DNA from 3 places in the Janthinobacterium sp. 78 genome. Region 3 is predicted to be linked to each of the others. Evidence: predicted binding sites of a transcription regulator. Region 3 holds the regulator's gene; each other region holds the start of a gene.
What was found. Region 3 encodes LexA, which represses DNA repair genes until DNA is damaged. Its sites were predicted from a motif close to ACTGTATNNNNATACAGT; they were not measured.
Positions count from the first base shown of each region.

Region 1: recA (recombinase RecA) is a predicted target of LexA. The motif match lies at 1,734-1,751, and genes of this name have one in related genera.
Region 2: C8C92_RS20545 (PA0069 family radical SAM protein) is a predicted target of LexA. The motif match lies at 1,367-1,384, and genes of this name have one in related genera.

Region 1 is NZ_QENT01000001.1:5,922,672-5,925,948, forward strand. It holds gene recX (recombination regulator RecX) at 1-339, opposite strand, end outside; gene recA (recombinase RecA) at 543-1,643, opposite strand; gene C8C92_RS26055 (response regulator transcription factor) at 1,893-2,627, shown strand; gene C8C92_RS26060 (sensor histidine kinase) at 2,654-3,277, shown strand, end outside.
Region 2 is NZ_QENT01000001.1:4,658,684-4,661,960, forward strand. It holds gene C8C92_RS20540 (gamma-glutamylcyclotransferase) at 1-168, shown strand, start outside; gene C8C92_RS20545 (PA0069 family radical SAM protein) at 165-1,304, opposite strand; gene C8C92_RS20550 (tRNA-uridine aminocarboxypropyltransferase) at 1,433-2,140, opposite strand; gene C8C92_RS20555 (methyl-accepting chemotaxis protein) at 2,212-3,277, opposite strand, start outside.
Region 3 is NZ_QENT01000001.1:4,904,588-4,907,864, forward strand. It holds gene rpsR (30S ribosomal protein S18) at 1-83, opposite strand, end outside; gene priB (primosomal replication protein N) at 109-408, opposite strand; gene rpsF (30S ribosomal protein S6) at 429-818, opposite strand; gene lexA (transcriptional repressor LexA) at 1,095-1,730, shown strand; gene C8C92_RS21610 (cystathionine gamma-synthase family protein) at 1,796-3,037, opposite strand; gene purF (amidophosphoribosyltransferase) at 3,118-3,277, opposite strand, start outside.

The DNA of each region.
Region 1 (3,277 bases), 1.0 Mb from region 3:
ACCGAATTTGCGGCGCCACACTTCGCAGGCGCGCGCGGTCTCGCCTTCGGCCAGGCCCGCCTTGAGTTCCTGCAGCGCCTCACCGCCTATGCCATGGCTTTGCAATTCCGCCATGATGCGGCTATTGCCGAAACGGGCCGAGCGGCGATGGATCAGCGATTCGGAAAAGCGCTCCTGCGACAGCCAGTTGGCTTGCTCCAGGCTGTCGAGCAAGGCTTCCACATCATCGCCTTCCTGCGCATGGCGCTGCAGCTTGCGCCGCAATTCCATGCGGCTATGCTCGCGCATCGACAGAAAGCGGAGCGCCCTGCCCTTCAGGCTTAGTTGTACTGCAGCCATACACCCACCTTGTCTTTCATTCCACGATCACAGCACCCAAACACAATCGCCGCCCGGCGCAACAGCGCGGGACGGCGATCAGGGTCCTACCTTGCGGCAAGCCATGCGTAGGTCGGATCAGGCCCCTTGGGCCGTAATCCGACAACATTGTTGACGTCTGTGGTGTTGTCGGATTACGCACGGCTTTGCCGCGCTAATCCGACCTACTCTGCCTTGGCTTCCGCCTTGGCAGCCTTGTCGGCGGCTTTATCCGCTTTTTCCGGCTTTTCAGCAGCCAGCGGTGGCAGTTCGCGCACGCCCAGCGACGCGCGGACCTTGTTTTCGATTTCGCGGGCCAGCGCCGGACGCTCTTGCAGGAAGGCGCGGGCGTTGTCCTTGCCCTGGCCGATGCGTTCGCCGTTGTAGCTGTACCACGAACCGGATTTTTCCACGATCTTGGCATCCGAGCCCAGGTCCAGGATTTCGCCTTCGCGCGAGGTGCCGGCGCCGTACAGGATGTCGAAGTGCGCTTCCTTGAACGGTGGCGCGATCTTGTTCTTGACGACCTTGACCTTGGTTTCGTTGCCAATCACTTCATCGCCGGACTTGATCGAGCCGGTGCGGCGGATATCGAGGCGCACGGAGGCGTAGAATTTCAGCGCATTGCCGCCGGTGGTGGTTTCAGGGCTGCCGAACATCACGCCGATCTTCATGCGGATCTGGTTGATGAAGATGACCAGGGTATTGGTGCGGTTGATGGAACCGGTCAATTTACGCAGGGCTTGCGACATCAGACGCGCTTGCAAGCCTGGCAGCGAGTCGCCCATGTCGCCTTCGATCTCGGCGCGTGGCGTCAGTGCGGCCACGGAGTCGATGACGACCAGGTCGACGCTGCCCGAACGCACGAGGGCGTCGCAGATTTCCAGTGCCTGCTCGCCCGTGTCCGGTTGCGAGATCAGCAATTCGTGCAGGTTAACACCCAGCTTTTGCGCGTAACCGACGTCGAGCGCGTGCTCGGCATCGATAAAGGCGCAGGTGCCGCCGAGTTTTTGCATTTCAGCAATGGTTTGCAGGGTCAAGGTGGTTTTACCCGACGATTCAGGACCGTAGATTTCCACCACGCGGCCGCGCGGCAAGCCGCCTACGCCCAGCGCGATATCGAGGCCGAGCGAACCGGTCGACACGACTTGCACTTCTTCGATCACCGCGCTGGCATCCATGCGCATGACCGAACCTTTGCCAAACTGCTTCTCGATCTGCGCCAGTGCGGCGGCGAGCGCCTTGGCTTTTTCCGATGCGGGTACTACAGCTTTTTTATCGTCCATATGTTCTTTCAGCCGTTCTACAGTTGCGAATCCAGTTGAATCCTGCAGCCTGCGATAGCGCCAGTGGGTTAAATTCTTTACACAGACAGTACTGTATAAAAAAACAGTGATCAATGCAAGCGGAACGTGGATTTGTTTTGAAACAGATCAATACAACCCTGGTTTTTCACAAAAACTATCCACCTTGCGGAAAATGAAACACAATACACACTTCAGATGTCCTGATGTTGCAAGCATAGGAAGTGCACCATGCGTATTTTACTTGCCGAAGATGACAGCGTGCTGGCCGATGGTCTGACCCGCTCGCTGCGCCAGTCCGGTTATGCCATCGACTACGTGAAGACCGGCCAGGAGGCCGATACGGCCCTGTCCACCCAGGAATTCGACCTGCTGATCCTCGATTTGGGCCTGCCGAAGATGTCCGGCCTGGAGGTGCTGCGCCGCCTGCGCGCGCGCGCCTCGCTGCTGCCGGTGCTGATCCTGACGGCTGCCGATTCCATCGAACAACGCGTGAATGGCCTCGACCTCGGTGCCGATGATTATATGGCCAAGCCGTTCGCCCTGTCGGAACTGGAGGCAAGAGTGCGCGCCCTGACACGCCGCGGCGCCGGCGGCGGCGCCACCGTCATCAAGCACGGCCCCCTCAGCTACGACCAGGTGGGGCGCAGTGCCTACATCAACGACCAGATGCTCGACCTGTCGGCGCGCGAACTGGGCTTGCTGGAAATCCTGCTGGGCCGCACCGGCCGCCTCGTCTCGAAAGAGCAACTGGTCGACCACCTGTGCGAATGGGGTGAAGAAGTGTCGAACAACGCCATCGAGGTGTATGTGCACCGGCTGCGCAAGAAGATCGAGGTGGGCGGCGTGCGCATCGCCACCGTGCGCGGCCTCGGCTATTGCCTGGAAAAATACTCGGAAGCGGCGCGCCTGAACGCCGAAGCGAACGAAGCGGCAGGCCCGGCCAGCGGCCCCGCCAGCAAGTGAAGGCGCGCGAAGCGCCAGCGGACGAGGTGGACGACGACGACTGGTTCGAACCGCCCACCACGGAGCAGGATGACACCATCGAGCATTCGCTGTTTGGCGAAATCCTCGACTGGATGCTGGCGCCCTTGCTGCTGCTGTGGCCGATGAGCATCGCCATCACCTACCTGGTGGCCAAGGGCATCGCCAATCAACCGTTCGACCATGCGCTGGAAGACAGCGTGACGGTGCTGACGCAGCAGGTCAAGCAGGCCGACGGCGCGCTGCTGCGCCGCGTGCCGGACAAGAACCGCAGCGGCCGCGACTTCCTGCGCGCCGACGATGTCGACACCCTGTATTACCTGGTGGTGGGCGGGCGCGGCGAATACCTCGACGGCGACCGCGACTTGCCGCCGCCGCAAGAGCCCGACAAATACCGCAGCGGCATGGTGCTGTTTCGCAACGACACCATCCACGGCACGCCCGTGCGCGTGGCGTTTACCTATCTCGACATGCCGTCCGGCAGCGACGACGAACCGCGCCGCACGCTGGTGCAAGTGGCAGAGACGCTGGAAAAGCGCGCCCAGTTGGCCAATGAAATCATCAAGGGCGTGATCTTGCCGCAGTTCATCATCCTGCCCGTGATCCTGGCCCTGGTCTGGTTTGCCCTGGCG
Region 2 (3,277 bases), 250 kb from region 3:
CCGAACAGCGAATACCTGCTGCACCTGGCCAGCGCCCTGCGCGAACTGGGCAAGAGCGACCCGCATGTCTTTGCCATCGAGCAACATCTGGCGCAGCTCCAGGCACCTGCCCAAGACAGCGCCGCAGCGTACCCCGGCAGCATCAGCGCTGACGCTGGTTCAACTTAAAACAAATCCAGCTGCCCGGCATTGCCCCCTTTTGCCGAGTTCCACAACGGCGGCACCACCAGCGGCCGGCGGAACTGCGTGCAATCGAGCTGCTTGAAGCGGCCACCCTTGCCGTGCAAGCCCAGCCGATGCACGGCCTTTTCAAAGCGCTGGTGGATCAGGTCGGCCCACACGCCCTCGCCCCGCATGCGCGTGCCGAACGCGCTGTCGTAATCCTTGCCGCCGCGCATTTCGCGCACGCGGTTCATCACGCGCTGGGCCCGCTCCGGGAAGTGCGCTTCCAGCCATTGCTGGAACAAGGGGCTCACTTCCCACGGCAGGCGCAGCACCACGTAATGGGCGTGGATGGCGCCCGCGTCGCGCACGGCTTCGAGCAGCTGCTCGATTTCCGGCTCCGTCACGAAAGGAATGATGGGCGCGATGCTCACGCCCACGGGGATGCCCGCCTCCGTCAAGGTGCGGATGGTGCGCAGCCGCCGCGCAGGGGCCGCCGCGCGCGGCTCCAGCGTGCGCGCGATGACGGGGTCGAGCGTGGTGACAGTGATGGCCACGGCGGCCAGGCGCCTGGCCGCCATCGGCGCCAGGATATCGATATCGCGCTCGATCAGCGACGATTTCGTGATCAGCGCCACGGGGTGGTCACACTCGTGCAGCACTTCCAGCACGCGCCGCGTCAGCTGCCGTTCGCGTTCGCACGGCTGATACGCATCGGTATTGACGCCCACGGCGATCGGCTCGGCCACATACGACGGCTTGGCCAGTTCGCGCCACAACAGTTCGGGGGCGTTCACCTTGGCGTAGATGCGGCTTTCGAAGTCCAGGCCCGGCGACAGGCCCAGATAGCTGTGCGTGGGACGGGCAAAGCAGTAAATGCAGCCGTGTTCACACCCCCGGTATGGATTCAGGGAAACGTTGAACGGCAAATCGGGCGAAGCGTTGCGTGTGAGGATGGTGCGCGCCTGCTCGTCGCTGACCTGCGTTTTCCAGCCCGGCGCCGCCTCCCCCTCCGCCCCATCCAGGCCGCCCACGCTCCAGCCGTCATCGAAACCGGCGCGCGCGTGCGCCTCGTAGCGCCCTTGCAGGTTCGACACGGCGCCGCGCCCCTTGTGGGCTTTCAGCGATTGCGGCGGCAACATGGCTTGCCCGGCGAAGCTGTCATCGTGCTCTGGAATGATTGCTTTCATGAACGGCCCCATCAACTGTATATACGTACAGTATACTATGCCGCTATGCGGGCAAGATCAAGGGCTGGCGTGCTGCTGTTTCACGCTTTTTCAGCATGCGGTATGACATAACTCAACTGCTGTGCGACAAAGCCGTCAAATGCCGTGATCAGAGGAACGAAGCGGGACGCGTCCTGCTCCAACTGCATCAGGGCATAGCAGGTCGCTTCCAGGGTCGATAACTGGTCTGGCGCGTGCGCCTTGCGGATCAGGTAATGGGAAGCGGGCGTGTCGCGCAGGGGCAGGCGCGGCAACTGTTGCAACTGGGGATTCAGGTACAGCATCTTGCGGCTCTTGCGCCAGGTGGCGTCCAGCACCACCAGCCGCAATTGGCTCAAAAATCGGGCCGGATCGAGCAAGATGGCGGGGTTGAGCGGGGGCGGGGGCGCGATGCCCAGCGAACGGTCGCCGGGCGTATCTGGGTACAGCAGCACGTTGTGCTTGTCGGCCAGCAGTGCGGCGAGCGTGTCCGGGGCAAACTGCTCGCCCGTCAGCATGCGGCTGTTGGGCAGGCTCAGGTGCAGCAAGCGGGCACTGCCCTTGGCGTTATGGACTTCCAGCGGATGCTGCAGGATCAGCACGTCCACCGCGTGGGCAACGGGGGCGATCCAGCGGCAGATGCAGCTGGATGCGGCGCGCAGGCAGGCTGGGCAGCGCGCGCGTTTGGCGGGTTCAGCCTCGGAGGACGATGCAGCGGCAGGGCTGGAGGGATGGCTGGAGGTAGAGCTTGAGGTACGGCGGGTGGTCATGGCGGAGCGCGTTCGCGGCTGTCTTCAAGCCGCGATTGTAGCGCCCGCGCCATGCCACGGGGAATCTGCGCTTAAAACTCTTCCCATTCGTCGGCGCCAGACGCCACCGGTGCCTTCGGCGCGCGTGCCCGCACAGCGTCCGCCGGCGCCGCCTTGCCCGGCGCGGCTGCGGGCTGTGCTGGCGCGCGCCGTACCGCCGCTTGCACGACAGGCCGCACGGCGGTTTTGAGCGGCGCAGGCGCTTTCACAGACAGGGCAGCAGTGGTGGAAACAGAGTGCTGCGTGGCATCGAGCTTGAACACGCCCACGACCTCGGCCAGCTTGGCCGCCTGTTCCTGCATGGATTCGGCCGCTGCGGCGGCCTCTTCCACCAGGGCCGCGTTTTGCTGCGTCACCTGATCCATCTGGCCGATGGCCTGGTTGACTTGTTCGATGCCGGCGCGCTGCTCATCGCTGGCATCGGTGATCTGGTTCATGATCTGCGTCACGTGGCTGATGCTTTGCACGATTTCGTCCATGGTGCGACCCGCCTTGTCCACCAGTTGCGAACCGGCCTCGACCTTTTGCACGGAATCGTCGATCAAGCCCTTGATTTCCCTGGCCGCCGCGCTGGAGCGCTGCGCCAGGTTGCGCACCTCGGAAGCTACCACGGCAAAACCGCGGCCCTGCTCGCCGGCCCTGGCCGCTTCCACTGCCGCGTTCAGGGCCAGGATATTCGTCTGGAAGGCGATGGCGTCGATGACGCTGATGATGTCGACAATCTTGCGCGAGGAATCGTTGATCGAGCCCATGGTGCTGACCACTTCCGACACCACCACGCCGCCCTTGCTGGCGATCTGCGAGGCGTCGATGGCCAGTTGATTCGCGCTGCGCGCATTGTCGGCATTGCGTTTCACGGTCGAGGTCAGCTCTTCCATCGAAGACGCCGTCTCTTCCAGCGAGCTGGCCTGCTCTTCCGTGCGCGATGACAAGTCCAGGTTGCCGGCGGCAATTTCGCTCGACGCCGTGCTGATCGATTCGGTGCCGACGCGCACCTGGCCGACGATACTGACCAGTTTATCGTTCATGTTTTTCAGCGCATGCATCAGCTGCCCCGTTTCATCGCGGCTGTCCACCACGATATGGCTGGTCAGGTCG
Region 3 (3,277 bases):
TTGCGTTTGAACAACGGGTTTTGCTGTTTGCGTTTTTCTTTAAGCTTGAGCTTATTTTTGTCGAACTTTTTACCGAATGCCATGTCAGGCTCCTGTATCTAAAATGCGCTAGTCAGAATTGACTGCACTAAAATCAATGATGTGAAACACCAAACTCTTGCTGTTGCGGCTCTTCCTGGCCAGGAAACCCGTGAACTGATACACCCCGCCCAAGCTTGCCTGGCTGAACCGGCCTGAAATTTCGCCAGCGGCTAGCGCGGCAACATCAAACTCGGTCAAACGGGCAATCCCTGCTTCCATCTGCTGCGAACTGTGTTGCAATACTGCATTCACAATCGGCAGCCCTGCCGGGGTATAGCGCAATATTTCGCGCTCGGCAATGATGGCGGTTACTTGTAGCTGGTTCAGCGCACGATCCTGGTCAAGAATTAAGCTGCTGCTGCGACAGGAGCGGCTGCTGGTGCTTCGGTGCGGTGGCTTTTGGCCGCGTCTTCGCGTTGTACCGATTTCATCATCGGCGAAGGAGCTGTTTCAGCTTTCTTCATTTTAACGGTCAGGTGACGCAACACGGCATCATTGAATTTGAATGCTGTTTCCAACTCGACCAGGGTCTCGTTGTCGCATTCGATGTTCAGGCAGATGTAGTGTGCTTTAGGCAGCTTTTGGATCGAGTAAGCCATTTGACGGCGGCCCCAATCTTCCACGCGGTGAACCGAACCGCCGCGGGTGGTTACGCTGGCTTTGTAGCGTTCGATCATCGCGGGCACTTGCTCGCTCTGGTCCGGATGGACGATAAAGACTATTTCATAATGACGCATGCAAACTCCTTCAGGTCGGATTGATAATCGCCCACCCCGGCGTCAAGACGGGTGTGGGAAGGTCAGCCGAAGATTATAACCGCCTTTTGCAAACGTTTCAATCATTCCTTCAACAAGCGGCCCGCGCACGGGGCAGGCCAGGCGTTTTTTCCTGCCCATTCCCGTATTTCGCACGAAATTCGCGCAAATAACCGAAATCCCCTTGCATAGTGGACGATACTGTACAAAAATACAGACTGTTCATATAGACAGCATTTTAGTATGCACCCACCGCTCATGATCAAGCTGACAGCACGACAAGAACAAATCCTGAACCTGATCAAGGACGCGATTGAAAACACGGGTTTTCCTCCCACCCGTGCCGAAATCGCCAATGAACTGGGTTTCAAATCGGCCAATGCGGCCGAAGAGCATTTGCAAGCCCTGGCCCGCAAGGGCGCGATCGAGATTTCGCCCGGCACCTCGCGCGGCATCCGCCTGATCGGTGCGGCAGCCGAAGCAGCGCCATCGAAGGTGCCGGCAGCGCTGCTGATGTCGCTGCCCCTGATCGGCCGGGTGGCGGCAGGCTCGCCCATCCTGGCACAGGAAAACCTGGAAGCGAGCTACAACGTGGACCCGGCCCTGTTCTCGGCCAAGCCCGACTTCCTGCTGAAGGTACGCGGCTGGTCCATGCGCGACGCCGGCATCATGGATGGCGACTTATTGGCCGTCAAGAAGGTCGACAGCGCCAAGAATGGCCAGATCGTCGTCGCCCGCATCGGCGACGAAGTCACCGTCAAGCGCTACAAGAAGACGGGTTCCGTCATCGAACTGCTGCCGGAAAACCCCGACTTCAAGGTCATCACCGTGTCGCCGGAAGATGAATTCGCCCTGGAAGGTTTGGCAGTGGGACTGATGCGCAGCTGGCATTAAACCACCGCATGCAAAAAGGGCCGCAACAGCATGACTGTTGCGGCCCTTTTCATTTGTCCGGCTGCCTATGCATCGAGTGCCTGGCGGAAATCCTCGAGCAAATCGGCCTCGTCCTCGATACCCACGGACACGCGGATCAAGGACTCGGCAATGCCCATGCTGGCACGGCGCTCGGCACCCATCTCATAGAAGATCGTGTGGGCGACGGGAATGACCAGGGTACGCGTGTCACCGAGGTTGCTCGCTGGAATAGCCAGATTCAGGCGATTCAGGAAATCGAAGCAATCGATGCCGTCTTTTAATTCAAAGCTGAACAGTGAGCCATAGCTGCGGAACAAGTCCGTCGCCAGCGCGTGCTGCGGGTGCGACGCCAGGCCCGGGTAATGCACTGCCGCCACGCGCGGGTCGGCGGCCAGCATGGTGGCCAGCGCCAGGGCGTTGGAACAGGTGCGGTCCATGCGCAAGGCCATGGTTTCCGCGCCGACGGCGATATGGTGCGCCGCTTCCGGGCCCAGCGATGCGCCGAAATCGCGCAAGGCCTTGGCGCGGATTTGCGCGATGCCCCACTGCGCTGGTGCCGCTTTTTTATAGTTGTCGAAAATGTTCGGGTACTGCGTCCAGTCGAACACGCCCGTGTCCGTCAAGCTGCCGCCCAGCGCATTGCCGTGGCCGCCGATCGATTTCGTCAGCGCATTGACCACCAGGCCCGCACCCACCGCTTTCGGGCGGAACAGGTAAGGCGTCGTCATGGTGTTGTCGACGATGTACAAAATACCGCGTTCCTTGCACAAGGCGCCGATCTTCGCCAGGTCGGCGATCTGCGTGCGCGGATTGGCGATGGTTTCGACGAAAACAATCCGCGTTTGCGGCGTGATGGCGGCCGCCACGTTGGCCACCTCGGTGGCGTCGACGAAGGAGACGGCGATGCCCTGCCCCGTCACCGTTTGCCACAGGCTGTTGGTGTTGCCAAACAAAAAGGCCGACGACACCACATGGTCGCCCGCGCGCAGCAGCGACTGCACCACGGCGCCGATGGCGCCCATGCCGGTGGCGAAACACAAGGTGGCCACGCCATCTTCCATCTTGTTGACCTTGTCTTCCAGCGCGGACACCGTCGGATTGCCCTGGCGGCCGTAGCGGAAACCGGGCTCCTTGCCCTGGAACACGGAAGCGAGCTGGCGTGCGTCGCTGTAGCCGAAGGCGACGGAGGTGTGCACGGGTTTGTGCAGCGAGCCGTGCTCGATACCCTTGCGGCGGTCGTTATGCAGGATGGTGGTGGTAAAGCCGTAGGTTTTTTTGGTGGTCATGGTGGATACTGGAGACTATTAACCCAAGACAAAAGCTGGGGTCAGACCCAACAGGTCTGACCCCAAAGGCAAGGCGGTGATTATGCTTCTGTCGTCGCCAGGTTCAGGTTCAGCTGGGAACGTGGCGTATCTTCCGGCGCTGCCGCCTTCGGATGGTGGCGCGCATATTCCAGGCGGTCCAGGTATTCCTGCGACACGTCGCCCGTCACGTACACGCCATCGAAGCACGAAGCCTCGAAG